DNA from 2 places in the Mycobacterium paraffinicum genome. Region 2 is predicted to be linked to the other one. Evidence: predicted binding sites of a transcription regulator. Region 2 holds the regulator's gene; the other holds the start of a gene.

Region 1 (6,636 bases), on a different contig from region 2:
CCCCGCCCACGGGGTTCCGGCTCGGCCGCCGGTGCGTCCGCGCGCGCGCCCGTCACGCCGCGAGTCTCGTCGTACACGGCGGGCTCACCCGCCGGTACGGCGTCGCCCGCCACCGGCGCCGGTTCCCTCACCACGACGTCGCGTGCGTGCCGAACCGCCAGGCGCGCCACGGCCGCCCCGCCCAGGAACACGATCAGGGCGCCCAACCCGGTGAAGTAGGTGATCTCGAGCAGGGCTCGCTTCAGGTCCGTCGACGCCACGGGTTGACCGAGGCCCCCGATGCCCAGCGTCGACGCGAACGCGCGGCCCACCACGAACCAGGCGCCGCCGGCGACCGCCAGCCAGCCGCCGAACACGGCGCTGGCCCGGTTACCGGACGACAGCACGAGCAGGCCACCCAATGCCGTAGCCGCCCCGGGAAGCACCTCGAGCCAGCCCTTTGTCGTCGTCCACGTCCAGGCCGGGTCGGACATGTACGCCCAATCGATGTTGGGTCCGAAGAACGGCACCAATGCGCCCCAGGCGCCCAACAGAATCAGGAGCAGGCCGGTCAGCGCGCCGCGGGTGCGCGGCATGTACAGCGCGCGAGGGCGTTCATAGTCGTAGCGCGTGGTCCTCATCAGAATCTCCTTCAACAGGTATTGCTGTTGTGAGCCTGGTTACCCGGCGGCGCCTACGTATAACCTGCCGCGGGCCGCGCATGTGGTTTGCTGCGACCCGTCACCTAGGTGCGCGCGGCGCTGGCGGCGGCCCTTTGAGCTGGCCGGATCCCGCCGGCGCGCGTGCGCGCAGCGGCCTGGCGGAAAGGTCACGATTTGGCCGCGAGGGCCAGGCCGCCGACGGGGCCGGCCCGCTTCGCCCGCCTGCGCCGCTAGTCGAACAGACCGGGTTGGCCCAAACCGGCCGCCCCCGCCGGCGGGCTCATGCCCAGGTGGGTCCACGCCTGAGCAGTGGCCACCCGGCCCCGGGGGGTGCGGGCCACCATCCCGGCGCGAACCAGGAACGGCTCGCACACCTCCTCGACGGTGGTGGCCTCTTCGCCAACGGCCACCGCCAGCGTCGAAACCCCGACCGGCCCGCCGCCGAAACTGCGAGTCAGCGCCGACAACACCGCCCGGTCCAACCGGTCCAGGCCGAGTTCGTCGACGTCGTAGACCGCCAGCGCGGACTTGGCGACGTCGCGGGTGATCACCCCGTCGGCGCGGACCTCGGCGAAGTCCCGGACCCGGCGCAGCAGCCGGTTGGCGATGCGCGGTGTGCCGCGCGAGCGCCGGGCGATCTCCTCGGCCGCCTCGGCGCCCAGCTCGATACCCAGAATGCCGGCGGAGCGGGCCAGCACCCGCTCCAGCTCGGCGGGCTCGTAGAAGTCCATGTGCGCGGTGAAGCCGAACCGGTCGCGCAGCGGGCCGGTCAGCGCGCCGGACCGGGTGGTCGCGCCGACCAGGGTGAAGGGCGCCACTTCCAGGGGGATCGACGTCGCGCCGGGACCCTTACCCACCACCACGTCGACCCGGAAATCCTCCATGGCCAGGTACAGCATTTCCTCCGCGGGGCGCGCGATGCGGTGGATCTCGTCGATGAACAGCACGTCGTGCTCGACCAGGTTGGACAGCATGGCGGCGAGGTCGCCGGCGCGTTCCAGCGCGGGTCCCGACGTCACCCGCAACGACGTCCCGAGTTCGGCGGCGATGATCATGGCCAGCGACGTCTTGCCGAGCCCGGGCGGACCCGACAGCAGGATGTGATCCGGTGTGCCGCCGCGGTTCTTGGCTCCCTCGATCACCAGCTGGAGCTGTTCGCGCACCCGCGGCTGGCCGATGAACTCTTGCAGCGATCGTGGCCGCAGGCTGACGTCGATGTCGCCCTCCCCGACGGCCAGCGCCGGGGACAGCTCGCGGTCGGCGAAGTCGTCGGTCATTTGCGCCGCTCCTCCTCATCGCTCCGTCCCCCGCAAGCGGGCGGTACCCCCGCTGCATCGTCGCCGGCACGGGTCATCGCGACTTACCCAGCAGCGACAGGGCGGCGCGCAGGGCGCCGGACGTCGTCGCGTCCTGCTCGCTGGCCAGCACCTTGTCGGTCGCCTCTTCGGCCTGCTTGACGGCGAAGCCCAGACCGACCAGGGCCTCCACCACCGGCCCCCGGACCGCGTGACCGTTCACCACGGATGCGCCACCCGGTGCGCCCGCAGCGACGGCGCCGACCTTGTCCCGCAGCTCGAGCACCATCCGCTCGGCGCCGCGTTTCCCGATCCCGGGCACCCGGGTCAGCGCGGTGACGTCGCTGTCGTGCAGCACCTGCCGCAGCGCCGCGGCGTCGTGAACCGCCAGCGTCGCCATGGCCAGCCGCGGACCCACGCCCGACACCGTCAGCAGCGTCAGGAAGAGGTCGCGGGTGTCGGAGTCTGGAAATCCGTACAGCGTCATCGAGTCCTCGCGGACCACCATCGCGGTGATCAGCCGGGCCTCGGTCCCGGTGCGCAGGGTCGCCAACGTCGAGGGGGTCGCGTTCACCCGGTAGCCGACGCCGGCGGCCTCGATCACCGCATGGTCGAGCGCCACCTCGAGCACCTCGCCGCGCACCGAGGCGATCATCGCGCGGCCTTGAGCTTGGCCAGATACTTATGCCGCTGTTGCTCGGCCAGCGCCTCGGCCGCGGCCATCCGGGCCATCATCGGCGCCCGCCAGCAGTGACAGATCGCCAGCGCCAGCGCGTCGGCGGCGTCGGCCGGGGTCGGTTTGGCTTGCAGCGCAAGGATTTTGGTGACCATCGCGGTGACCTGGGCCTTGTCCGCGGCGCCGTTGCCGGTGACCGCGGCCTTTACCTCGCTGGGGGTGTGAAAGTGCACGTCGATGCCGCGTTTGGCGGCCGCCAGCGCGACGACCCCGCCGGCCTGCGCGGTGCCCATCACCGTCGAGACGTTCAGCTGGGAGAAGACCCGCTCGATGGCCACGACATCCGGTTGATGGGTGGCCAGCCAGTGCTCGACGGCATCGCTGATGGCCAGCAGCCGGTGGGCCAGCGGCGCATCAGACGGGGTCCGCACCACGTCGACGTCGAGCGCGACCACGCTGCGCCCGCGCCCTGTTTCCACCACCGACAGTCCGCATCGGGTCAGTCCGGGGTCGACGCCCATCACGCGCATTGCCCGCTCCCACCTGTAGAACAGCTGTTCGATACCCTAGCGGCCGGGGGCGACGGCTCGGCGGAGGACACGCGGCGGCGCCGCCGATTCCCGGCTCGGGACGTTACAGCGCCGAACCCGCGTAAAAGCTGTTAGCTTTACCCCACGTTCGCTCAAGCAATGTGGCAACGGAAGGGTTTGCGTGGGATCACTGCTGGTCATTATCGCGATCGTGCTGTTCATCGCGTCAATCGTGGTGTTGGTCATCGCTTTGCGGCGTCCCAGGCAATCGGCCCCGCCGCGCGGACGCCAGGATCCCCTCTCGTTCAACGCGATGCCGGAGTTCGGCCCTCGGCAACTCGGCCCCGGCGCGATCGTCAGCTACGGCGGCGTCGACTACGTGGTCCGCGGATCGGTGACGTATCGCGAAGGCCCGTTCGTGTGGTGGGAGCATCTGCTGGAGGGCGGCGACCAGCCGATCTGGTTCAGCGTCGAAGAGGACGACGGGCGCCTCGAGCTGGCGATGTGGGTCAGCCGCAAGGACATCCAGCTGCAGCCGGGTGACTCCTACGTCGTCGACGGGGTGACGTTTCACGAGTCCGAACGCGGTCGCGCCTCGTTCACCACCGAGGGCACCACGGGCCTGCCGGCGGGCGGCGAGATGGAGTTCGTCGACTGCGCCAACTCCGACGAGTCCGCGCTGCTCTCGTTCGAGCGCTGGGCGCCGGGCATGCCGTGGGAGGTTTCGACCGGCAAGCCCGTGCTGACGGGCGAGCTGACCGTGTATCCGGCGCCCCCGCCCTCCTCCCCCTAGGGCGCGTCGGTGCCCCTCCATCAACTCGCCGTGGCCCCTTCGGACGTCTCCGGGCAGAAGCTCGGGCTCGCCCTCAACGCGCCCGCACCGCCGCCGCTGGCGACCTGCCTTCTGCACCACCCCGGCGGCGGCGCCCTGCGGCTGGGGGTCCTGGGCGCATCGCACGTCGTCACCGTCGAGCACGGCGCGGGCCGGTTCTCCGAAGAGGTCTCCTGCACGGCACGCGGCCTCGGCGTCGACCTGCCGGAGCACACGGCCGCGCCCGGCTACTTCCTGCGATCCCGCACCGACTCCTACGACGAGGCGGCCTTCCGCCGGATGGCGCGCGACCTTCGTGACCGGTGTGCGCGGGAAAAGGGTTGGCTCGGTGGCACTTTCCCCGGCGACGACGCCGCGCTGACTGCCTTGGCCGCCGAACCCGACGGCACCGGCTGGTATTGGCAGACCTGGCACCTCTACCCGCGCAGCCCTTTTGGATCCGGCGGCGACGTGGTCCACACGGTGAGCCGGTGGCACCCGTGAGCCGCAATCGCCTGTTCGTCATCGCCGGTGCGCTGGCCGTCGCCGCCGTCGCCTTCCTGGTGCCCGGAATCATCTTGTCGCAGAAGAACATTGCTTCCTACATCGCGAGCCACTATCACGAGTACTCCCACGACGCCAACGGGAAGCGCTACGAATGCAGCGGGCCTCCCGACGACGTGGCCGACACGCTCGCCGAGTACCAGGCCCCCGAGGCGCGGGCCGCCAACGGCGACAGCGAGTACCTGCGCTACAGCAACAACATCGTGATCGTCGGCCCCGACGGCAATCGCCCGTGCAGCATCCGCCTGGAAGGCCTGAACGCCGGATACAGCCACGGCGCCTTCATCTTCCTGGGCCCCGGATTCACCCCCGGCTCACCCTCGGGCGGCGCCGGAGGTACGCCCGGCGGCCCCGGCGGAACCAAGTGACGGCTCACCACCACAAAGGAGAAAACCATGTACCTCGCCGTCGAGATCGGCACCGTCGACCTCAACCCCGTCCTCAAGGGCGCGGTCGCAACGATTTTGTACTTCCTGGTCGGTATGGCCGTGCTGCTTATCGGGTTCTACGCGGTCGACGTGTTGACCCCGGGCAATCTGCGCCGACTGGTGTTCATCGACCGCCGCCCCAACGCCGTCATGGTCGCGGGTGCGATGTATATCGCGTTGACCATGGTCATCATCACCGCCATCGCGAACAGCTATAGCCAGCTGGGCCAGGGGCTCGTCGGCGTGGCGGTGTACGGGCTGATGGGCGTGATCCTGCTGGGGATAGCGCTGCTCACGATGCACCTGCTGATTCCGGGCAGTTTCCACGAGCACATCGACGAGCCGCAGCTGCATCCGGGATCGTTCGCGGTGGCGCTGATATTGCTCGCCGTGGGAGGGGTCACGGCCGCTGCGGTGTCATGACGTCCGTTGATCTGCCGGTGCCAGAGGTGAGCCGGCCCGCGGAGCCTTCGGTGCGCTGGCGCGCCGTGCTGCTGGCCGCCGTTGCGGCATGTGCGGCGTCCGGCATCGTCTACGAGCTCGCGCTGCTCACGCTGGCGGCGAGCCTCAACGGCGGCGGCATCGTCGCCACGTCACTGATCGTCGCGGGCTACATCGCCGCGCTCGGCGTGGGCGCCCTGGTGGTCAAGCCGCTGCTGGCGCACGCGGCGATCGCGTTCATCGCGGTGGAGGTGCTGCTGAGCATCGTCGGCGGGTTGTCGGCCGCGGCGCTGTACATGGTGTTCGCCTTCATCGACGACGAGTCGATGTGGATGCTGGCGGTGGGCACCGCGTTGATCGGTGGGCTGGTCGGCGCCGAGGTGCCGCTGCTGATGACGATGCTGCAGCGCGGCCGCAGTGGCGAGGCGCCCGACACCGGCCGGACGCTGGCCAACCTCAACGCCGCCGATTACCTCGGCGCGCTGCTGGGCGGGCTGGTGTGGCCGTTCCTGCTGCTGCCGCAGCTGGGCATGATCCGCGGCGCGGCGGCCACCGGCATCGTCAATCTCCTGGCGGCGGCCGTCGTGGCGATCTTCGTGCTGCGCCGGGTGGTTTCGGCCCGCCAACTGGCGACGGCGCTGTGCGCGCTCGCCGCCGCGCTCGCCCTGCTCGTCACGCTGCTGGCGCGTTCGGCCGACATCGAGACCACGAGCAGGCAGCGCCTCTACGCCGACCCGATCATCGCCTACCAACACTCGGCCTACCAGGAGATCGTCGTCACCCAGCGCGGTAACGACATGCGCCTTTACCTCGACGGGGGCCTGCAATTCTCCACCCGGGACGAGTACCGCTACACCGAAAGCCTGGTCTACCCCGCGCTCGGGGCGAGCGCGCGATCGGTCCTCGTCCTCGGGGGCGGCGACGGGCTGGTGGCCCGCGAGTTACTGCGTCAGCCGGGCCTCACGAGGATCGTGCAGGTGGAGCTCGACCCCGCGGTGATCCAGTTGGCCCGCACCACGATGCGCAGGGCCAACGGCGGGTCGCTGGACAGCCCGCGGGTCAAGGTGGTGATCGACGACGCGATGCGCTGGTTGCGCTCGCCGCACCCGGACGTCGTCCCGCCCGGCGGCTTCGACGCGGTCATCGTCGACCTGCCCGACCCCGACACCCCGGTCCTGGGCCGGCTGTATTCGACCGAGTTCTACGCACTTGTCGGGCACGCGCTCGCCGAGAATGGCCTGATGGTCGTG
Region 2 (6,636 bases):
CCAAGAAGTTCACGTGGCAGTGGTGGTGGCTGCTGGCCGCCATCCCGGTGCTGGTGCTGATCGTCTTGGCGGGGTTGCTCGCGATCGGTTGGCGTCGGCGTCGCGTCATACGCGAGGACGCCGGCTACGAGCCTGCCCGCGACCTCGATGCCGGTTACGACGCCGGCACCGAGCGGCAGTGGGAACGCGACGACGTCACCACCGAGCATTTCGCGCGTCAGCCGGAAGCGCCGGAGGCGGCCGGCCGGGTCAGCTGGCGGCGCGGCGGCGACGAAGAGGATTCATTCGAGCAGGACCCCGACGCGGTGGACACCGACTCCTTCTCCGCGGTCTCGCCGGCGGCGCTGTCGGAGGCCGGCTACCCCGAGACGGAGACTGAATACGCCGAATCCGATTACGCCGACGGGGATTACGCCGACGGGGATTACGCGGACGAGGATTACGCCGAGGTCGAGTACGCCGACGACGAGCGGGAGTCCGCCTACGCGGACGCCGCCCGCGCGGACGATGACTATGTGGAGGCCGAATACCTCGACGTCGCCGAAGCGCCAACGCCCCCGGCCCCCGAGTTCGGCACCGGTGGCCCCGACGTCGCCGCTCCCGAGGGCGAGTATCCGGATGTTGCGGTCCCGCACGTCCCGGCGGACGTCGCCGAACCCCCCGCGCCAGAAGTTGCCGCCCCGGAAGCCGTCGCGGCGGCGGCGGCCGCCGCCGCATCCGAGCAGCGCAGCGGGCGGCACGCGGCCACGGATGACGAGGACACCGCCGTAGGGGCCGGCCCGGCCGGGCGCCCGACGATCCACCTACCGCTCGACGATCCCTATCAGGTGCCCGACGGATACCCGATCAAGGCGAGCGCCCGCTTCGGGCTGTACTACACACCGGGCAGCGAGCTTTACCACGACACCCTCGCCGAAATCTGGTTGTCCAGCGAAGAAGTGGCGCAGGCCAACGGCTTCGTCAAGGCGGACTGAGCCGGCCGGAAGTCCGCGACGGGCTAGACCTTGCGGATCACCGTGACGACCTTGCCGAGCACGGTCGCGTCATTGCCGGGAATGGGATCGAACGCGGGGTTGTGCGGCATCAGCCATACCTGACCGCCGGCGCGCTTGAACGTCTTCACGGTGGCCTCCCCGTCGAGCATGGCCGCGACGATGTCGCCGTTGTCGGCGACGTTCTGCTGGCGCACCACCACCCAGTCGCCGTCGCAGATCGCCGCCTCGATCATGGAGTCGCCGACGACCTTGAGCAGGAAGAGCGTGCCCTCGCCGACCAGCTCGCGCGGCAGCGGGAAGACATCCTCGACCGCCTCCTCGGCGAGGATGGGGCCACCGGCCGCGATGCGCCCCAGAACCGGAACGAACGTCGGCTCCGGCAGGGCGTCCGAGCCGGCGACGTCGGTGGTGCGGGCCGCCACCTCGTCATCGGCGCCGCGGACGTCGACCGCCCGCGGGCGGTTCGGGTCGCGACGCAGGTATCCCTTGCGCTCCAGGGTGCGCAGCTGATGAGCCACCGACGAGGTCGACGTCAGGCCGACGGCGTCGCCGATCTCCCGGATGCTCGGCGGGTAACCGCGACTGGTGACCGACGCGCGAATGACGTTCAGAATCGTGCGTTGCCGTTCGGTCAGCGATGAATCCACGGCGTGCAGCCGACCGTCCGCGCGGGCCGATGAAGTGTCGTTGCTGTCGCTCATGGCACTGAATGTAACCCCACCGCGGCCGAGAATCAAACATGTGTTCGACTAGCGTGTCGCGGGTCGTCGCATCGGCATAAATCACCCGCCGAAGTCGTTAATCACAAAGGTGTAACTCTTCGGCAGATCGGGTATTTCAGCCGCATGTCAGCTCTGGCGACCACGGACTTGTCGGTGGCGTGGTCTAGCGTTCGACTCGTGCGACACGCTTCGCTCACATGTTCGGATTTCGAACACACGAGCGATACAGTCGAACAGCTGAGCGAATCAAGTTGACCGGAGGAACGCAGATGACAACCATCCACACGCTGGCGCCGCGTACCAGCAGCCCTCGGCGTCCGGTCAACGGACCGCTCCAGGGGCTTCGTTACGGCCGGGACGGGCTGGCCCGTTCCCGCCGGCCCGGTCCGTCGAGGCCGGCGGGCGCGCCGACGCGTTATTACGGCACCGGCGTCGCGATGTCCGCCGCGCCGCATCGCAAGCGTCCCGTCACGGTGGCGACCACAGTCTGGTTGGCGTTGGCGGCCGGGGCGATCACGCTGTGGCTGGGTCTCGTCGGGAACGTCGGTCAGGTGCTCAACGGCGACGCCGGGAGTTCGGCTGCTCACGTACCCGACCGATTGGCCGTGGTCCGCGTCGAGGCGGGGGAGTCGCTGCAAGACGTCGCTCACCGGGTGGCGCCCGACGCGCCGGCGCGCCAGGTTGCCGACCGGATCCGCGAACTCAACGACATGAACTCACCGACGCTGGTGGCGGGCCAAACGCTGATCGCCCCGGTCGGCTGATCACCGCCCTCGCGGCGGCCGGCTGCATTCGCCGCGCAGGTGAGCGCACGGGTACGCTCGTGCTGCGGTACCTGGTGTTTGTCGGCGCGGCGAAGGAGCGGCCATGCATTGCCCGTTCTGCCGGCATCCCGATTCCCGGGTGATCGACTCGAGGGAAACCGATGAAGGGCAGGCCATCCGGCGCCGCCGATCCTGCCCCGAGTGCGGGCGGCGTTTCACGACAGTCGAGACCGCGGTTCTCGCGGTGGTCAAGCGCAGCGGGGTCACCGAACCTTTCAGCAGGGAGAAGGTGATCAGCGGTGTCCGCCGGGCCTGCCAGGGCCGCCAGGTGGACGACGACGCGCTGAACCTGCTGGCTCAGCAGGTCGAGGACACCGTGCGCGCCGCGGGTTCCCCGGAGGTCGCGAGCCACGAGGTCGGGCTGGCCATCCTCGGCCCGCTGCGCGACCTCGACGAAGTGGCGTACCTGCGGTTCGCGTCGGTATATCGCTCGTTTGAGTCCGCGGACGATTTCGAACGCGAGATCCAGGCGCTGCGCGAACACCGCCAGGTGACAACACCGAGCTGACGGACCGGCCCGAGCCGCCCGGGCCTAGGCTCGGTTTCATGCCCACCGACTTGCATCCCGATCTCGAGGCACTGGCACCACTCCTGGGAACCTGGGCTGGCCAGGGCGCGGGCGAGTACCCGACGATCCAGCCCTTCGACTACCTCGAAGAAGTGGTCTTCTCCCACGTCGGTAAGCCATTTCTGGCCTACGCGCAAAAGACCAAGGCGCCCGACGGCAAGCCGTTGCACGCCGAGACCGGATACCTGCGCGTGCCGCGGCCCGGTCACGTCGAGCTGGTGCTGGCGCACCCGAGCGGCATCACCGAAATCGAGGTCGGCACGTATTCGGCCGCCGGCGGCCAGATCGAAATCGCGCTGTCCACAACGGACGTCGGGCTGACCCCGACCGCCAAAGAGGTGACCGCGCTCGGCCGTTCCTTCCACATCGACGGCGACGAGCTGTCGTATTCGGTGCAGATGGGCGCCGTCGGGCAGCCCTTACAGCACCACCTCGCCGCGGTGCTGCACCGGCAGCGCTGAGCCAATCGTCAGTTCAGGTGCGTCACACCGTCATTGACGACGCGCCCGGCCACCCCCACCCAGCCCTCGGCGTTCCACGTCGTCTCGATGACCGATCCCTTGCCCTGGGTGATGTGTAGGTCGCGGCTGAGGTAGTCGGTGATTCGCATCGCTGCCGAGCCGGTCGCCTCGTCTTCCGGCACACCGAGGTTGGCGGCAAACACGCGGGCGCGTACCGATCCGGCGGCCCTGTCGGTCCACGCCCACAGGTAATGCGCCGTGTCGTCGGAAAAATCTCCCGGGTCGGCGGCGAGAAGGTCGTCGGCTGAATCGAATTCGTGCAGGGCGACCTCGGGAGCCCAGTCCGAACGTGCGCTGATGCCCGCGCTTTCCGCCCCATAGCTCACCTGCACGATGCCGGCCGTCACCTGCAGGGTGTTGATCGGCGTTCCGTTCTCACGCAGCCACCACGCCGCGCCGACGGTCGGGTGTCCGGCGAACGCAATCTGGATCAGCGGGGTGTAAATGGTGGCGTGCGCCGTCGTTGATCCGGCAGCCGGAACGTCGACGAAAACCGTTTCGCTATAGCCCAATTGAGTTGCGAGCCGTTGCCGAGCGGCGGGCTCGACCTGGGCGGCATCCACGACACCGAGCGGATTGCCGAAATTCCCCTCCGGATCGCTGAACACCCGCAGCACGGTGACGTCGATACCCATGGCCCGACTGTACGGCCCCGGGCGCGGCCGCGGGGGTCAGGTGGCGCTGCGTTCGTCGGATCCCATGGCGTTCAGCACGGCGACGCGGGTGGGGGCGGGGCCGGTCACGGCCTTCTCGCCGCCGCCGCTGCGGAGCAGCTCACGCAGGGCGGCCTGATCGTATTCAGCCGGCGCGGTGGTGTCGACGAAGCGTTCGACCACGTCGATGAAGCGAGCGGGGTCGTCGTGGAAGGGGAAGTGACCGGAGCCCTGGAAGATCTCCAGGCGGGAGCCGGGCATCGCGGCGTGCGCCATCCACGCATGACGAACCGGGACGACCACATCCTTGGTGCCCCAGACGATCTGCACCGGGATGGCTTCGGTCAAATAGCACCGATCGAGCATGGTGACGATCTGCCCGCGCCAGTCCACCACCGCCCGCAGGGTCCGGCTGAACGCCGCCGACGCCGTCGGCTCCGGCAGGTCGTCGAGGATCCGCAGGACGTTGGGCAGGTCGCGGCCCAGGCCGGTCGATCCGATCGCCAGACCCGCGATCCGTCCCGCCAGCTGCACCGCCGGCAACACCAGGGGAAGCCGGAGCAAGGCCAGGGCCTCGCTGCCCATCGGCAACGAGGCCAACCGGAAGGCGACATTGACGTCCTTGGTGACGCCGCCGGCCGCGACCAGGATCAGCCGGTCGACCAAATGCGGGAACTGGTAGGCGAATTGCATGGCCACGCCGCCGCCCAGCGAATGGCCGACAACCGTGACCCGCTCGATGTCGAGCACGCTGAGCAGGTCGCGCATCCCGTTGGCGTAGGCGGCGACCGAATAATCGGCGCGTGGCTTGTCGGATCGCCCGTGGCCCAACAGGTCCGGCGCGATGACGGTGAACCGCTGGGCGAGCTTGGCCTGCACCGTGTTCCAGGTGGTGGAGTTGTCGCCGATGCCGTGGACCAGCAGGATCGCCGGCCCGTCACCGGCGATCCGGTAGGCCCGCTTGTAGCCGTGGATGGTGCGGAACTCCAGCCGGGGCTCGCTGACCTCCCGCACCGGGCGGAGAGTGCTCTTGCGCTTCCGCTCGGTCATGTCGCCACCTTGGTGTCGGGCCGGGAAGGCCGGGCGGAAAGGTCAGGCCTGGTCGTCGTCGCCGCGCTTCTTCTCCGCCTCCTGGGCGAGGAATCGCTCAAACTCTGCGCCAAGCTCGTCGCCGCTAGGCAGGTCCTCGTCCCGAGTTAGTAACGACCTGTTCTCCTGAGCGTCGATGAAGGCATCGTACTGGCGCTCGAGCGCGGTCACCACTTGAGCAACCTCCGCGCTCGCCTCGACCTGCTCGTCGATCTTGGTCCGGATCACCGCTGCCGCTTCGGTCAACGCCGTCAACGGAAGCTCCAGCGACGCGATCTTGGCCACCTGCTCGAGCAACGCCTCGGCGGCCGCCGGGTAGTCGGTCTGCGTCAGGTAGTGCGGCACATGCACCGTGTAGCCGACGACCTCGTGGCCGTGCTGGGCCATCCGATATTCCAGCAGGTTCGACGCGCTGCCGGGGACCTGGATCTCCGAGATCCACGGCGTGAACTCGGCGATCAACTCGGGGTTGTTCGAATGCGCGGTCATCGTGATCGGCCGCGTGTGCGGAACCGCCATCGGCACGGTGCCCAGGCCGATGGTCTGGCGAACGTTGAGGCGCTCCGCCAGTAGGCGGACCGCGGTGATGAAGCGCTCCCACTTCAGGTCCGGTTCCATCCCGGCGAGGAGCAGAAACGGGGTGCCGATGGTGTCGCGCAGCGCGTACAGGCTCAGCTCGGGGTCGTCGTAGTTCGTGAAGTGATCGGTCTTGAAGGTCATCAGCGGCCGCCGCGACCGGTAATCCAGCAATTCGTCGATGGCGAAGGACGCCACCAGCTCGGAGTCCAACGCCGCTTTCAGATGCGACGAGGCCAGCCGGATCGCGTGACCGGCATCCGAGAAGCCTTCCAACGCGTGCACCAGCACCGGGCCTCGCCCGTCCGACGTCGACAGCTGGGGCGCGGGCAGCTCGAGCTCGTACATGCCGGCCTGTCCCGGCTGGTACTGCTGCTCCTGCGGGTCCTGATCGTGAGCCATCGGAATCGCCTCCTCTCGGGGGTTTCTCCAGCGTGCCCTACCAGTGTCCCCCGAATCGGTGGGCACCAATATCAAACAGCGATGTGAAGTTCGGGTTTAATCCACGAGTGAACATGTCGGGGGGTCGGTCGTGAGTCTTGCCGGCGAGCCGGTCGGCACGCGACGCGTCGAAATCTGCTCTCTGTGCAGGTGTCAGGCATGATGAAACCGATGCGCGTACCGACCCTGTTGCTGTGTTTGGTGGTCGCCGTGACGACGTCGGTGACGTCGTGCAAGCGGCCGCCGA

Evidence for each region. The regulator LexA, encoded in region 2, represses DNA repair genes until DNA is damaged. The targets are predictions, from matches to a motif close to CGAACANNTGTTCG.
Region 1: the regulator LexA is predicted to act here: its motif matches at 3,160-3,173, upstream of ruvC (crossover junction endodeoxyribonuclease RuvC).

What each region holds. Positions count from the first base shown of each region.
Region 1 is NZ_JACKUR010000024.1:28,417-35,052, forward strand. It holds gene H7J89_RS13995 (hypothetical protein) at 1-620, opposite strand, end outside; gene ruvB (Holliday junction branch migration DNA helicase RuvB) at 872-1,918, opposite strand; partial or broken gene H7J89_RS14005 (16S rRNA (guanine(966)-N(2))-methyltransferase RsmD) at 1,915-1,989, opposite strand; gene ruvA (Holliday junction branch migration protein RuvA) at 1,992-2,591, opposite strand; gene ruvC (crossover junction endodeoxyribonuclease RuvC) at 2,588-3,142, opposite strand; gene H7J89_RS14020 (DUF4178 domain-containing protein) at 3,324-3,935, shown strand; gene H7J89_RS14025 (DUF2617 family protein) at 3,945-4,457, shown strand; gene H7J89_RS14030 (DUF4247 domain-containing protein) at 4,454-4,885, shown strand; gene H7J89_RS14035 (DUF350 domain-containing protein) at 4,913-5,368, shown strand; gene H7J89_RS14040 (polyamine aminopropyltransferase) at 5,365-6,636, shown strand, end outside.
Region 2 is NZ_JACKUR010000033.1:82,413-89,048, forward strand. It holds gene H7J89_RS22995 (LGFP repeat-containing protein) at 1-974, shown strand, start outside; gene lexA (transcriptional repressor LexA) at 998-1,696, opposite strand; gene H7J89_RS23005 (LysM peptidoglycan-binding domain-containing protein) at 1,987-2,481, shown strand; gene nrdR (transcriptional regulator NrdR) at 2,585-3,049, shown strand; gene H7J89_RS23015 (peroxynitrite isomerase) at 3,088-3,570, shown strand; gene H7J89_RS23020 (PhzF family phenazine biosynthesis protein) at 3,579-4,265, opposite strand; gene H7J89_RS23025 (alpha/beta fold hydrolase) at 4,302-5,333, opposite strand; gene H7J89_RS23030 (proteasome assembly chaperone family protein) at 5,376-6,350, opposite strand; gene H7J89_RS23035 (trypsin-like serine peptidase) at 6,549-6,636, shown strand, end outside.